Linked DNA regions of Pararhizobium capsulatum DSM 1112. The main gene of each other region encodes a partner of the protein of the gene in region 2 in a complex. Links are inferred from orthologs where the notes say so. Each region holds a gene or a part of one and is shown on either strand. Other genes may lie near its edges.

Region 1 (6,262 bases), 1.6 Mb from region 2 along the record:
GCGTAAGCTGAGCTTTATTCACCCGCACTGCAAAACAAACGTGACTTTTTTGACAGGGTTGTCTGCAAAATAAGCAAAAGCTTGTGCGAATACGGCACCCCCAAGGATCAAAGGTTGCCTGCCTGCTGAGCAAATGCAAAAAAGACGGGAGTCACGGAGTCGTGCTTTGGCCCAGAAGAGTGGAAGCGCGATGATGAACACGACGCAAACGCGAGAGCTGGATAGTCCCGCATCATGAACCAGAACGTCTGCTTGACCCTTTCCGCGACCGCAAGAGCAGGTGTTGTGCTTGCGGGCTGCGCATTGCTGCTCGGCAGCTGCGCATCGACTGGGGCAGTGGGCAGCACGCAGGTCGCTGCCGGGTCAGCATCCTATATCGCCGCCCTCGGCGGCGGCATCGTCGGGCACGAGAGCAACCTTTCCTTGAGCAAGGCCGATCGCCAGCGCGCGCTTGAGGCCGAGTATCGCGCGCTTGAGGCGGCGCCGGGCGGTCAACCTGTCGTGTGGCAGGGCTCGGGCGTCAGTGGTTCGGTCGTGGCGACAGCCCCCTATCAGGTTGGTTCCCAGAACTGCCGCCAGTACAGCCACACAGTCTCGGTCAAAGGGCAGGACAATGTTGCGCGTGGCGTGGCCTGCCGCAACGGCGATGGCAGCTGGACGCCTCTTACCTGACGATTACGTCCTCTTGCGGCGAAACGCCTCAAATTTCGACCAGAACTGGTTTTCCAGTTGGAAAGCCGGGGTGCGCATAGTAATTGATCGCACATGCTGTTCTGGATCCTCGTTCCCATCCTGACGGCGGCTGTCGCCGCCGTTCTGCTTCTGCCGCTGATGCGGGCGGATGCGCGCACCGAAATTCCGCAATCCCACGATGTCGAGGTCTATCGCGACCAGCTGGCCGAGCTGAAGCGTGACACGGCCAATGGTCTGATTTCCGGAGACGAAGCCGAGTTTGCACGCGCTGAAGTGGCGCGGCGGTTGCTCGTGGCAAGCGATGCCGTCAAGATGGCTGCACCTGTTGCCAGGCGCCGGGCAAACCGGATTGCACAGGCTGCAGTTATCGTCTTTCTGCCGCTAACGGGGCTCTGTCTTTACTTGGCGACGGGGCGTCCGGACATGCCGGATGCGCCGCTCGCCGCTCGCCTTGCCAACCCCGGCGACGATATCAACATTCTGGTTGCCAAGGCTGAGCAGCATCTTGTCAAGAACCCCGAAGACGGGGCGGGATGGGACCTGCTGGCGCCGATCTACTTTCGGGAAGGCCGGGTGGAAGACGCAGGCGCGGCATATCAGAATGCGATCCGGATTCTTGGGCCCACTCCAGCCCGGCTGGGCGGCTATGCCGAGAGCCTGATTGCACTTTCGGGTGGGTTGGTGACTGTCGATGCCCAAGCGGCATTGAAGCAGTCTCTGGCGATCGAGCCGGATGACCCGCGCTCCGAATATTATCTGGCGCTGGGTCTGAAGCAGCAGGGCAAGACCGAGGAAGCCCGCAACGCTTTTGAAGCGCTCGTGCGCTCGTCACCGGCCGAAGCGCCTTGGTTGCCACTCGTCAACAGCCATCTGGCAGAATTGCAAGGCGCTGCAGTGATGGGGGAGCGTGCGCAGAGCGCACCCGGCAATCCGACGCAAGCGGATGTTGCTGCTGCCCAGACGATGAGCGGTTCCGATCGCAACGCGATGATCGAGGGCATGGTCTCCAATCTTGCTGAAAAGCTGGAGCAGGACCCCAATAATTTCGAAGGCTGGATGCGGATCATTCGTTCCTACACCGTGCTCGACCGAAAGGCTGATGCGAGCGAGGCATTGCGCCGCGGACTTGCGGTGTTTCCTGCGGAAAGCCAGGAGGGGCGCGGCCTGCTGGCGCTTGCCCGCGAACTCGGCCTTTCCGCCGACAAGGATGTGAAATGACCCGGAAGCAGAAGAGACTGGCAGTTATTTGCGGCGGTGTCGGTTTCATCCTGGCAGCCGTGCTGCTCGTGATGTTCGCCTTCAGCCAGTCGGTGGCCTATTTCTATGTGCCGGGCGATCTTGAGAAGACCACGCTTGCACCTGGAACGCGCATTCGCCTGGGGGGGCTGGTGGAAGACGGCTCTGTCAAACGTGGCGAGGGTACGACGATCAGCTTTGTGGTTACCGACACGATCAGCACTGTACCCGTAAGTTATACCGGAATTCTGCCGGACCTTTTCCGCGAAGGCCAGGGGGTCGTGGCGGAAGGTGCTTTTGATGCCGGTGGCAAGCTCTTTGTTGCTGATACCGTTCTTGCCAAGCATGATGAGACCTACATGCCGAAGGACGTGGCCGACAGGTTGAAGGCCCAGGGCGTTTCGCTCGGCGGCAAGGAGACGATCCGATGATTATCGAGTTCGGTCATTATGCGCTGGTACTGGCGCTTGCGACCTCGATCCTGCAGTCGCTGCTGCCTGTTATCGGCGCCTGGCGGGGCGAGCGGTCACTGATGCAGAGTGGCACGACCGCTGCAATCACAAGCTTTGCACTGGTGGCGCTTTCCTTTGCGGTTTTGACCTATGCGCATGTGACGTCCGATTTCTCGGTGGCGAACGTGTGGGAGAACTCCCACTCGATGATCCCGCTGCTCTATAAATATTCGGGTGTCTGGGGGAACCACGAAGGCTCGATGCTGCTCTGGCTGCTGATCCTGACGTTGTTCTCCGCGCTTGTGGCGGTCTTTGGCCGCAATCTGCCGGATACGTTGCGGGCAAATGTGCTCGGCGTGCAGGCCTGGATTGCCACCGCCTTCAGTTTGTTCATCCTGTTGACCTCGAACCCATTTAACCGGCTGATGCCGGCGCCGGGCGAAGGCCGCGATCTCAATCCGGTCCTCCAGGATGTGGGTCTCGCGATCCATCCGCCACTGCTTTATCTCGGCTATGTCGGGTTTTCGGTTTGTTTTTCCTTTGCGGTGGCCGCGCTGATCGACGGCCGGATTGACGCGGCATGGGCGCGCTGGGTGAGGCCCTGGACGCTGGCCGCCTGGACATTTCTGACAGCCGGTATCGCCATGGGGTCCTACTGGGCTTACTACGAACTCGGTTGGGGTGGCTGGTGGTTCTGGGATCCGGTCGAAAACGCATCCTTCATGCCGTGGCTTGCGGGCACGGCATTGCTTCACTCGGCGCTGGTGATGGAAAAGCGGGAGGCCTTGAAGATATGGACGGTGCTTCTGGCGATCCTGACCTTCTCCCTGTCGCTGCTTGGAACGTTCCTTGTGCGATCCGGGGTGCTGACCTCGGTCCACGCGTTTGCCAATGATCCGACCCGCGGCATTTTCATCCTCGTCATTCTCGTGCTCTTTATCGGTGGTGCGCTCTCGCTGTTTGCTTTCAGGGCTGTGCGGCTCAAAGCGGGTGGCCTGTTTGCTCCGATTTCGAGAGAAGGGGCGTTGGTCTATAACAATCTCATCCTGACGACAGCGGCGGCAACGGTTCTCACCGGAACGCTCTATCCACTGGCGCTGGAGGCATTGACCGGCGCCAAGATTTCGGTCGGACCGCCGTTCTTCAACATGACTTTCGGGTTGCTGATGCTGCCGCTGCTGCTGGCGGTTCCATTTGGACCCTTGCTTGCCTGGAAGCGCGGCGATTTGCTTGGAGCGGCACAGCGGCTCTTTGCGGCAATCGGGCTTGGGCTGGCGGTTGCTCTCGGTGTGTTCTATGCGCGCTATGGCGGGCCGGTGATGGCGGCTGCCGGTATCGGCTTGGGCATTTATCTGATTGCGGGTTCTCTGACCGATCTGGTTTTGCGTGCCGGGATCGGGAGGTTGCCATTGGCAACTGCGTGGGCGCGGCTGAAGGGCCTGCCGCGTTCCTCCTTCGGAACAACGCTTGCCCACGCCGGCGTTGGCGTCACGCTGATAGGGATCGTGGCGGTCACTGCCTACGAGACGGAGACGATCGTCGAGATGAAGCCGGGCACGACGGTCGAGGCGGGCGGTTTTACGCTGCGTTTTGACGGAATGCGCGAAGGCAACGGGCCGAACTTCACGGAAGAGTCCGCGCATTTCGACATCCTGAGCGGCGGTGTCGTGGTGAGCGACTTCTGGTCCTCCAAGCGCATCTACACGGCACGTCGCATGCCGACGACGGAGGCGGGTATCCGCACCTTCGGCACCAGTCAACTCTATGTTTCGCTCGGCGATCCCGCGCCCGATGGTGCGATGGTGATACGCATCTGGTGGAAGCCGTTTATCCTCTGCATCTGGGGTGGGGCAGTGCTGATGATGATTGGTGGAGCTATTTCACTCAGCGATAGGCGCCTCCGCGTTGGGGTGCCGAAGAAGGCGAAGCCGCAACCGAAACTTGTCCTGGAGCCGGCCGAATGATGCGTCGGTCTATCCTTGCCCTGATCGTCCTTCTGTTGGCGGCGCCGGCATTTGCCGTCAATCCGGATGAGGTGATGAAGGACCCGGCGCTCGAGGCGCGCGCCCGCGCGCTTTCCGGCCAACTGCGCTGCATGGTTTGCCAGAACCAGTCGATTGACGATTCCAATGCCGAGCTCGCCAAAGATCTGAGAGTACTCGTGCGGGAGCGCATTGCCGGTGGCGATAGTGACGAGCAGGTGATCGCCTATGTCGTGTCCCGCTACGGCGAATTCGTCCTTCTGAAGCCACGCTTTGAAACCAAGACGCTTGTTCTTTGGGGAACGCCCGTGGCCTTGCTGGTTATCGGCGCCATCGCAATGGCTCTTGCCGCGCGTCGCAGGACCGGAAAGATAACCGGAACCGCGCTGACTTCCGATGAAAAGGCGCGTCTCGACGCGTTGCTCAAGGACGAAACCACCTGATATCGCGGATTATTTTTCGCCCGTTCGAACATTACCAAAAATTCATTCGGCGGACACGCATCGGTAAGGTGGCTGCGCCTATTTCTTATCTCAACGATCGCTTTCCCCTCGCGATCTGTTCCAGAAGAGAAAAGGCAAATTCGATGTTCAAGCCCTCGCGCCCCTCCCTGAAAACCGTGTTGAAGACATCGACCGTGGCCGGTCTTGCGGCGGTCATGCTGTCGACGGGTATCCCCGCTGCCATCACCCATTCCTTTGCCGCTCCGGTCAAGGTTGAAGCCCCGCAGGTTCCGAGCTTTGCCGACGTAGTCGACGCCGTTTCGCCGGCCGTCGTTTCGGTTCGTGTCCAGTCGCGCGCCAATCCTGTTTCCGACGACGCGTCCAACGGCTTCAGCTTCGACTTCGGCGGTCCCGGCTTTGATGAACTGCCGGACGATCATCCGCTGAAGCGTTTCTTCCGTGAATTCGGTGGCCCGAACGGTGGTGGCGATCGCCACGCTGAGCGTGACCGTCCGCATCTCGGCAAGCCCGGCCCCGGCCGCCTGCGTCCGACCTCGCAGGGCTCCGGCTTCTTCATCACCGAAGATGGCTACCTCGTTACCAACAATCACGTCGTTTCCGACGGTTCTGCGTTTACGGTCGTTCTCAACGACGGTACAGAGCTTGATGCCAAGCTAATCGGCAAGGACAGCCGCACCGATCTGGCCGTGCTGAAGGTCGATGACAAGCGCAAGTTCACCTACGTAAACTGGGCTGACGACAGCAAGGTTCGCGTTGGCGACTGGGTCGTTGCCGTCGGCAATCCTTTCGGTCTTGGCGGTACGGTGACGTCGGGCATCGTTTCGGCTCGCGGCCGTGATATCGGCTCCGGCCCATACGACGACTACCTGCAGGTTGATGCGGCCGTGAACCGTGGTAACTCGGGCGGCCCGACCTTCAACCTCTCTGGCGAAGTTGTCGGCATCAACACCGCGATCTTCTCGCCTTCCGGCGGCAATGTCGGTATCGCCTTCGCGATCCCGGCCTCGGTTGCCAAGGATGTCGTTGCCGACCTGATGAAGGATGGCTCGGTCTCGCGCGGCTGGCTCGGCGTGCAGATCCAGCCGGTCAACAAGGACATCGCCGACTCGCTCGGTCTGGCAGAGGCCAGCGGGGCGCTTGTCGTCGAACCCCAGGCCGGATCGCCCGGTGAAAAGGCTGGCATCAAGAAGGGTGACGTCGTCACCGCCGTCAATGGCGATCCGATCAAGGGTCCGCGCGAGCTTGCCCGCAAGATCGCGACGATGCGTCCCGGAACAACCGTCGATGTCGCCCTGTGGCGTGACGGCAAGTCGATCAGCGTCAAGCTGGAAATCGGCACCCTGCCGGCCGACACTCAGGAAGCCGCAGCCGATCCGGAACAGCAGCAGGAAGATCAGGCACCCGCCAGCGAGAAGGCACTCGCCGACCTCGGTGT
Region 2 (7,756 bases):
CGACGCAGGTATCCGGATAAGCGATGATCTCGCCGTCTGCTTCCCTGGTCCAGACCGTCTGTCCCAGATATTCGAGATTGACCTGGTGACAGATGCCGGTGCCGGGCGGGACCACGCGAAAGTTCTTGAAGGCCTGCTGGCCCCACTTGAGGAAGCGGTAGCGCTCGCCATTGCGCTCGTATTCGAGCTCGACGTTGCGGGCAAAAGCATTGGGCGTGCCGAATTCGTCGACGATAACCGAGTGGTCGATAACGAGATCGACGGGAACCAGCGGGTTGATCTTTTCCGGATCGCCGCCGAGCGCCTTGATACCGTCACGCATGGCCGCAAGATCGACAACGGCGGGAACGCCGGTGAAGTCCTGCATCAGCACGCGGGCCGGGCGATAGGCGATCTCGTTTTCGACGAGACCCTTGTTGTTCAGCCACTCGGCGACGGCAAGGATATTTTCCTTGGTGACCGAACGACCGTCTTCGAAGCGCAGCAGGTTTTCCAGCAGCACCTTCATCGAATAGGGAAGATTGGAAACGCCGGCCAGGCCGTTCGCTTCTGCTTTCGGCAGACTATAGTAGACATAGCCTACGCCGTTCACCGAAAGCGTCGAACGACAATTAAAACTGTCAAGGGATTTGGACACTGGATGATACCCCGTTCCGTCTGATCGCCAACAACTGACGTACGAACGCCCGAGCGCTATGAAAGCGCGAAATGGGATGCGGGTACGGCCATTTCCGCTGTCCGTACGTGGAAATCATTCCATGTTCGGCGCTAGGATGAAATTCACGCCGACCGCTGGCGTGTTGGGGCGGTTATAGATAATTTCTGAGAAACGTGCCAGACCAACATTCCCCAAATTGGGACAATTTTTTTGCATTGCGACGAACGTCGTAAAAGGAAGATGAATGCCCCTCAGCCTCGTCGTCGCGGGACTCGGCGCAAAACGCGGTGAGGACCTGATTTTCAAGGATATTTCCTTTGTTCTCGAAGCCGGCGAAGCCTTGATTATCACGGGTCCGAATGGCTCGGGAAAATCTACCCTTTTGCGCGTCGTCGCGGGCCTGCTGTTGCAGGAAGAAGGCACCGTTTCGGCAACGGGAGGAACCCAGGAATTCGGCCATCCCCGCGAGCTCTGCCATTATCTCGGACACCACAACGGCATGAAGCGTGAACTGACGGTGGAGGAAAATCTCACCTTCTGGAAAAAGTTCATGGGTGATTCGGCAGATGGCACTGGTATGGGCGTTTTCCAGGCAGAAGAGGCCGTCGACTTGCCGGGCATCGGCCACTTGCCCTTTGGCTATCTGTCGGCGGGCCAACAGCGTCGCATTGCTTTCGCCAAGCTGCTCGTAGCCCACCGTCCGGTGTGGATTCTCGACGAGCCGACGGCAGCCCTCGACTCCGCTGCGGACACTTTGTTGGCAAAGTTGATTTCCGCTCACCAAAGGAGTGGCGGCATCGTACTTGCTGCAACGCACCAGCCTCTTGCGCTTCAGAACGCCTCTGAGTTGGCAATGACCGGTTTTATTGGATTGTCTGACTAGAATTTGTCAGGGAAAAGCGGAAACCGTTTTCCCCGAAAAGATAAACGAAAACAAAAGAATCTAGCGAATACCCTGGTTCAATCCGAACCGGACATCCTCTAGATTTACCGAAATCGTGTGGCTATCGGGAGCGATCTGACCTCTCGCGAGTCGACCACCGCAGGTCTGCCCGCGCAGTGTCGACTTCTGTTTCGATAGCCTGAGAAATCTGTTTCGCCTTAGCGACCTTGTCAAAACCTGATAAGCCCGCCGCTCTCGCCAAGGATTCAAACTGAGGCAAGAGGCGACCGGCATCACTTTTGGCAGGTCGGGTTCCAGTCCGTTCCATTTGTTCTGGTTTGACAAGGGCCTTGAGCGTAGCGTCGATATCTAACTCAGGCAACTCTTTGACCACCAGCGCTCGCGGTTCATCGAGCCTCAGGATGCCTGGATTATGTGCGACGATGGCGTTCACCAGCTGTCGGCGCAGTTCGGGGTTTGGCGTCCATATGCTCGTGGAGCTGTCCCCTGGCGGTTTTCATGTCTTCATCCATTATATGCCTGTACGCCAGCGCGACAGCCTTGCATCCGTCGTCGCTTCTTGCCTGCTCCCATTCTTCGGCGTTCACAAACAGGTCGATCGCCAATGATGCCATTGCTTTGATGCTTTCTCTGTCATGAAGGTTATCGAGGTGACCGCACATCTCAAGGACGGCAGCCCCCTGTTCGGCCCCATGCCCTTCCAATACATTCCGGACGATCCGAGTCTGAGCCTCTGGGGTTAGCAATTCAAGCCCGGGCGTGGCCGTTCGTATCCAATCGATTGCGGTGGGATTTGAACCGATATCCCAATTTACGTCATCGAAGATGAGCTCTTGAGGAAAGGTCTTTGCATGCAGGTCGTTCTTCAATCTGCCTGCGGCAGCAATTGTGGAGTAATACCGACCCAAAGCATGAGTTTGGTCATTGATAATGGCATGCGTATTTTTGTTGAGGCGACTAAGAAGGTTAAGATCACGTACAGATTTTCTGTCGTCACCATCATGTGGCGTCGCCAGATCGATGAAGGATTCTGTTGGCAGATCTTTGAGCCCAGCAAAGGCCCTGGAATCGTCAGAAGCATTATCGGTAGTCTTTTTTTCAGGATGGTCTTCAACCATTTCCCCCCTCCACTATTGTCCCTAGCGACCCCGTTCTGCACCTCGCGGCCTCTCGTCATAGTGCCGATCATCTACGCTTTGAGTATGCCTTTCTGACGCGGTTTGTCGCCCTTCCGCTGAAGCAGTCCGCTCGTTCAGGTTCTGAAGACAGTTATCAAGGTTAGCATCGGCTCTCGCCATTTCTGCCAGCCTGCGCCTATCCGCGTCTGTATGGAATTCCGCTGTGTGTTCAAGAGCGTGAAACCTTAAATCCAAATCTCCGTCGTGAGAATATCGTTCGCTTTGCGGGAGGTTTCTTATCTGATCTTCGAAATAGTCCAAAACATTCTTCACAACGAAGGACGCCTGGTGTGGAGTGAGTTTTTCTTTAGTAACCTCAGAAATTATCTGAGCCTGATAATAGCTATTTTCTATGTTTGGTATCTGACCAATTACAAATTTTCTAATTTCCAGAGATTTTATTGGCTCATGATTTTCAGATTTTATACTTTGGGTTATTACACTTTGTGCAAACATTGACCCAAGTTCAATATGCTTATCCATTGCATGATAAAGGGCAGCCTTGTCTTCTTTAGCCAAATTCGAATGCAAATGAGCAAGATCATCGGCTGCCCTGCGCCTTATTGGATGTTCAAATCGATCCGGCATCAAAAATTCATCGAGAATGAGCTTGCCGACCTGTTCGGAAGGAGTTCTTTGTATAGGATCTGGCAAGGTCCACCTCTCCATTCGTAAGAAACCAGGAAGATCAATCCGATTGTAATTATATCTTCCTAAAGTTGCGACTAAGATCGCCTTTCATTTGTAACAGGCCGCTGTAATCTGCAGATTGACCCTTGCTCCCGCTATCGCCGCTTGATTTTTCACGAACCTGATGCTTTTTGCGGTTGAGGCACAGAGCTGTGGCTCCGAGCTAGGAACAGCATTTGATCGCCCTCTTCCTCCGCGACCTGAAACTCTCAACACGATCCGGTGGCGGCGCCCTGATCGGCGTCCTGTTCTTCCTGACGGTCATTGCCGTCGTGCCTTTCGCCGTCGGGCCAGACCTCAACCTGCTTTCGCGCATCGGCCCCGCCATCCTCTGGATCGGCGCCCTGCTCTCCTGCCTTCTCGGCCTTGATCGGCTGTTCCAAGCGGAGCGTGAGGATGGGTCACTCGATCTGATCCTGATGCAGGAAACGCCGCTGGTGCTGACAGTGCTGGTCAAATGTCTCGCCCACTGGACAGCCTCCGGCCTGCCGCTGGTCATTGCCGCCCCGCTGCTCGGCCTGTTCATGAATATGGACGGCACTGCTATCGCCGCAACCATGCTGACGCTTCTGGTCGGCACGCCGGCCATCACCTTCATCGGAGCAGCAGGAGCGGGTATTGCCGTCGCCCTGCCGCGCGGTGGGCTACTCGTTTCGATCCTGGTGTTACCACTTGCCATCCCCGTACTGATCTTCGGTGTCAGCGCGGCCTATGCGGCGGTACAGGACCCAGCCCCGTTCCTGCCACCGCTCCTGATCTTGATCGCCATCACCCTGTTCTTCGCGGTGATTGGCCCCGTCGCGGCGGCGGCGGCGCTGCGTTCCTCGTCAGACTGACAGAAATGTGGTTGACCCCGATCAATTGAAGCAGGAAGCAATCCGCGTTAAAGAACCATCATGACCGACAACAGCCTTGCTATCCGAAAATTCAGCGACCTCGCCAACCCGACGCGGTTCTTGGCGCTATCAGGGCGTATCCTGCCCTGGCTGATCGGCGTAACCGCGCTTTTCTTTGTCGTCGGCCTCTATCTCGCCTTCACCACCGAAGGTGATTACCAACAAGGCGAAACCGTGCGGATCATGTATATCCATGTGCCCGCCGCCTGGCTGTCGATGATGTGTTACACGGTCATGGCCATCTCGGCCCTCGGCACGCTTGTTTGGCGCCATCCGTTGGCCGATGTCTCCGCCAAGGCCGCCGCGCCGATCGGCGCGGCCTTTACGCTGATGGCGCTGATTACCGGCTCGCTCTGGGGCAAGCCGATGTGGGGCACCTGGTGGGTCTGGGATGCGCGGCTCACCTCCGTCTTCGTACTGTTCCTGATGTATCTCGGCCTCATCGCGCTCAACCGGGCGATGGACGAGCCCGGCAAGGCTGCCAAGGTCTGCGCCATCCTCATCCTGATCGGCTTCGTCAACATCCCGATCATCAAGTTTTCGGTCGAGTGGTGGAACACACTGCACCAGCCGGCAAGCGTCATGCGCCTGGGTGGACCGACCATCGATCCCGAATTTCTGCGACCGCTGCTGGTGATGGCGATCGCCTTCACCCTTTTGTTCTTCACCTTGCATATAGCTGCCATGCGCAACGAAATCTTGCGCCGCCGGGTCACAGCACTGCGCCGGCAGGCGGCGCGTAATATTGGCCGGGAGGCTTGAGCATGTCGGGACATCTCGCCTATGTCGCCGCAAGCTACGGCGCTGCCACAATTCTCATTCTGGCTCTGATCGGCTGGGTATTCCTTGACGGTCGCGCACGCCGGAGAGAATTAAAGACGCTCGAAGACGCCGGCATCCGCCGCCGGTCCGAAGGCAAGCCCACATCATGACCGACGAAACCCGGACAACGAACAGCGAAGTCGCGGAACGGCCGAGCAAGGCGCGCTATGTGCTGGCGCTGCTGCCGCTTGCTATCTTTGGAGCCCTTGCCGCCGTGTTCTGGAGCCAGCTCGATTCCGGCCGCGACATCAGCGAAATCCCTTCCGCTCTCATCGGCACGAAAGCCCCGAGCCTCGACATGCCACCGCTCGAAGGCGCGAACCTCAGCGGAGCCCCCATGCCGGCGCTCACCGACGCCGCGATCAAGGGCAAGCTGACGCTCGTCAACATCTGGGCGTCCTGGTGCATTCCCTGTCGCGAGGAAAACCCGATAATCCTCGATCTCGCTAAAGACCCACGCCTGCAAGTCGTCGGCATCAACTACAAGGACAAGACGGGAAACGCGCTGAGCTTCCTCGGCGAACTCGGCAATCCGTTCTCCGCCATCGGCGTTGATCCGCGCGGCAAGGCGGCGATCGACTGGGGTGTCTACGGAATTCCGGAATCCTATCTCGTCGGCGCAGACGGAACGATCCTGTACAAGCGCGTCGGCCCATTCGATGACCGCAGCCTGAAGGAAGGGCTCTTTCCGGCGATTGAAGCCGCGCTGGCAGGCAAGAGCTAGATCCCGCTCTGCCACGCCTTCACGGATTCCAGCGGATAAACCAGCATCAGCACGTTGAGTGTGAGATTGTCGCGGATCAGCCAGCCGGTGAAAAGCTCGAAGACGATAGCGACGGCCACCGTGACCAACACCGGCATACGCCAGGCAAAGAAGAATCCAGCGGCCATGAAGATTGTATCCATTACCGAATTCAGGATGCTGTCGCCGTAATAATCCAGCGAGATGGTCGCCGTTCGGTAGCGGTCGATGATGATGGGCGAATTCTCAAGAAGCTCCCAACCGCTTTCGATCAGCACCGCAAATAGCAGCCGCGCCGCCAGCGGCTTTCCGCGAAACAGCAGGTGCGCAATGCCGTAGAAGATGAAGCCGTGGATGATGTGGGACGGCGTGTACCAATCGGCCAGATGCTGCGAATTACCGGGGCTGTTGACCACCGGTTCGAACAGTTTGACGTAGCCGCAGGTGCAGATCGGCGTGCGGCCCATCCAGTATTGCGCCAATGCCTGAACAATCAGGACAGCGAGACAGACGAGCAGCCAGAGCGTCGTGTGCCGCATCGTCCTGTCATGATTCGGCAAAACGGCGCTCAAGCGTCAGCTTCCTGGTCGAGCGAGTGCTTCATGATCAGCGGCATTTGCGACAGCGTGAAGAGCACGGTGATCGGCATCGTGCCCCAGACCTTGAAGGCCACCCAGAAATCCGTCGAGAAATTGCGCCAGACGACTTCATTCATGATGGCGAGGAACACGAAGAAGATGCCCCAACGGATGGTGAGCTTTCGCCAACCGGCCTCATCCAGCCGAAAGGCAGAATGGAAAACATAGCCGAGCAGCGATTTGCCGAAGAGCAGACCGCCAAGCAGGATGACACCGAACAGCGAATTGACGATGGTCGGCTTCATCTTGATGAAGGTGTCGTTCTGCAGATAGAGCGTCAGAGCGCCAAAAATGAAGACGACGATACCGGAAATCAGCGGCATGATCGGCAGCGTACGGGTGAATATCCACGACACGGTGAGCGCGAGAGCAGTTGCGGCCATGAACAGTCCGGTCGCGATGAAAATCGGACCACCGAGCTCAGTCAGCGCCGGAAAATGCGCGCCCAGCCATTCGCCCCGCGCATTGGCGAAGAAGAACACCACCAGCGGGCCAAGCTCCAGAACCATCTTGAGAAGCGGGCTGATTTCCTTGCGCGGCTTTGCAGCCTCGATAGACGACATTGCAGTTTCCTTGGCAGACAAGCCTTGAGCCCCGGTATGATCGCAATCACGGCGCGATCGGTTTCTCCGGCAATAACATCAGCAAAACGGCAAAACTATATCCGGGTCAATGGGGGATGCCGGCGATCGCCTCGGCAAAATCCCTGGCCTCGAACGGCTCGAGATCATCGACACCCTCGCCGACACCGATGAAATAGACCGGCAGCTTATGCTTGGCCGAGATCGCAACGAGAATGCCGCCCCGCGCGGTACCGTCAAGCTTGGTCATGATCAGGCCGTTGACGCCAGCGACATTGCGGAAAATCTCGACCTGATTGAGGGCGTTCTGGCCTGTCGTCGCGTCGAGCGTCTGCAGCACGGTATGGGGCGCATCCGGATCGAGCTTGCCGAGCACGCGGACGATCTTTTCAAGTTCCGCCATCAGTTCCGTGCGGTTCTGAAGGCGCCCGGCCGTATCGATGATCAGCACGTCGCTCTTCTTCAGCCGCGCCTGCTCGAAAGCTTCATAGGCGAGACCAGCGGCATCAGCGCCGAGTTTCGAGGAAACGATGTCGGAGTTGGTGCGCTCGGCCCAGATTTTCAGCTGCTCGATGGCTGCCGCGCGAAACGTGTCGCCGGCGGCGAGCATGACCTTGAGACCGGCGCCGGAAAGTTTGGCTGCGAGC

The links. The genes of interacting proteins can lie anywhere in the genome.
Region 1: the proteins of ccmB (region 2) and ccmE are in contact, whole or in part, in a solved structure (PDB 8CE8), measured with the Escherichia coli proteins. The link is inferred for Pararhizobium capsulatum DSM 1112 from one-to-one orthologs.

Annotation. Positions count from the first base shown.
Region 1 is NZ_JAUSVF010000001.1:1,803,619-1,809,880, forward strand. Bases 651-3,633 are described here. They hold ccmE (cytochrome c maturation protein CcmE), read left to right. Parts: upstream 651-1,907; coding sequence 1,908-2,360; downstream 2,361-3,633. Other genes in these bases: QO002_RS08680 (RT0821/Lpp0805 family surface protein), read left to right, coding at 651-672; ccmI (c-type cytochrome biogenesis protein CcmI), read left to right, coding at 766-1,911; QO002_RS08695 (heme lyase CcmF/NrfE family subunit), read left to right, coding at 2,357-3,633. Also shown: QO002_RS08675 (sensor histidine kinase), read left to right, coding at 1-11; more of QO002_RS08680, read left to right, coding at 235-650; more of QO002_RS08695, read left to right, coding at 3,634-4,345; QO002_RS08700 (cytochrome c-type biogenesis protein), read left to right, coding at 4,342-4,806; QO002_RS08705 (Do family serine endopeptidase), read left to right, coding at 4,950-6,262. UniProt on the Escherichia coli protein: Heme chaperone required for the biogenesis of c-type cytochromes. Transiently binds heme delivered by CcmC and transfers the heme to apo-cytochromes in a process facilitated by CcmF and CcmH.
Region 2 is NZ_JAUSVF010000001.1:171,441-179,196, forward strand. Bases 2,458-5,436 are described here. They hold ccmB (heme exporter protein CcmB), read left to right. Parts: upstream 2,458-3,606; coding sequence 3,607-4,266; downstream 4,267-5,436. Other genes in these bases: QO002_RS00840 (hypothetical protein), read right to left, coding at 2,458-2,680; QO002_RS00845 (hypothetical protein), read right to left, coding at 2,702-3,394; QO002_RS00855 (heme ABC transporter permease), read left to right, coding at 4,327-5,088; ccmD (heme exporter protein CcmD), read left to right, coding at 5,091-5,258; QO002_RS00865 (DsbE family thiol:disulfide interchange protein), read left to right, coding at 5,255-5,436. In the rest of the region: aconitate hydratase AcnA, read right to left, coding at 1-637; heme ABC exporter ATP-binding protein CcmA, read left to right, coding at 903-1,541; more of QO002_RS00840, read right to left, coding at 1,973-2,457; more of QO002_RS00865, read left to right, coding at 5,437-5,872; QO002_RS00870 (DUF2585 domain-containing protein), read right to left, coding at 5,869-6,429; QO002_RS00875 (septation protein A), read right to left, coding at 6,459-7,091; signal recognition particle-docking protein FtsY, read right to left, coding at 7,198-7,756. UniProt on the Escherichia coli protein: Required for the export of heme to the periplasm for the biogenesis of c-type cytochromes.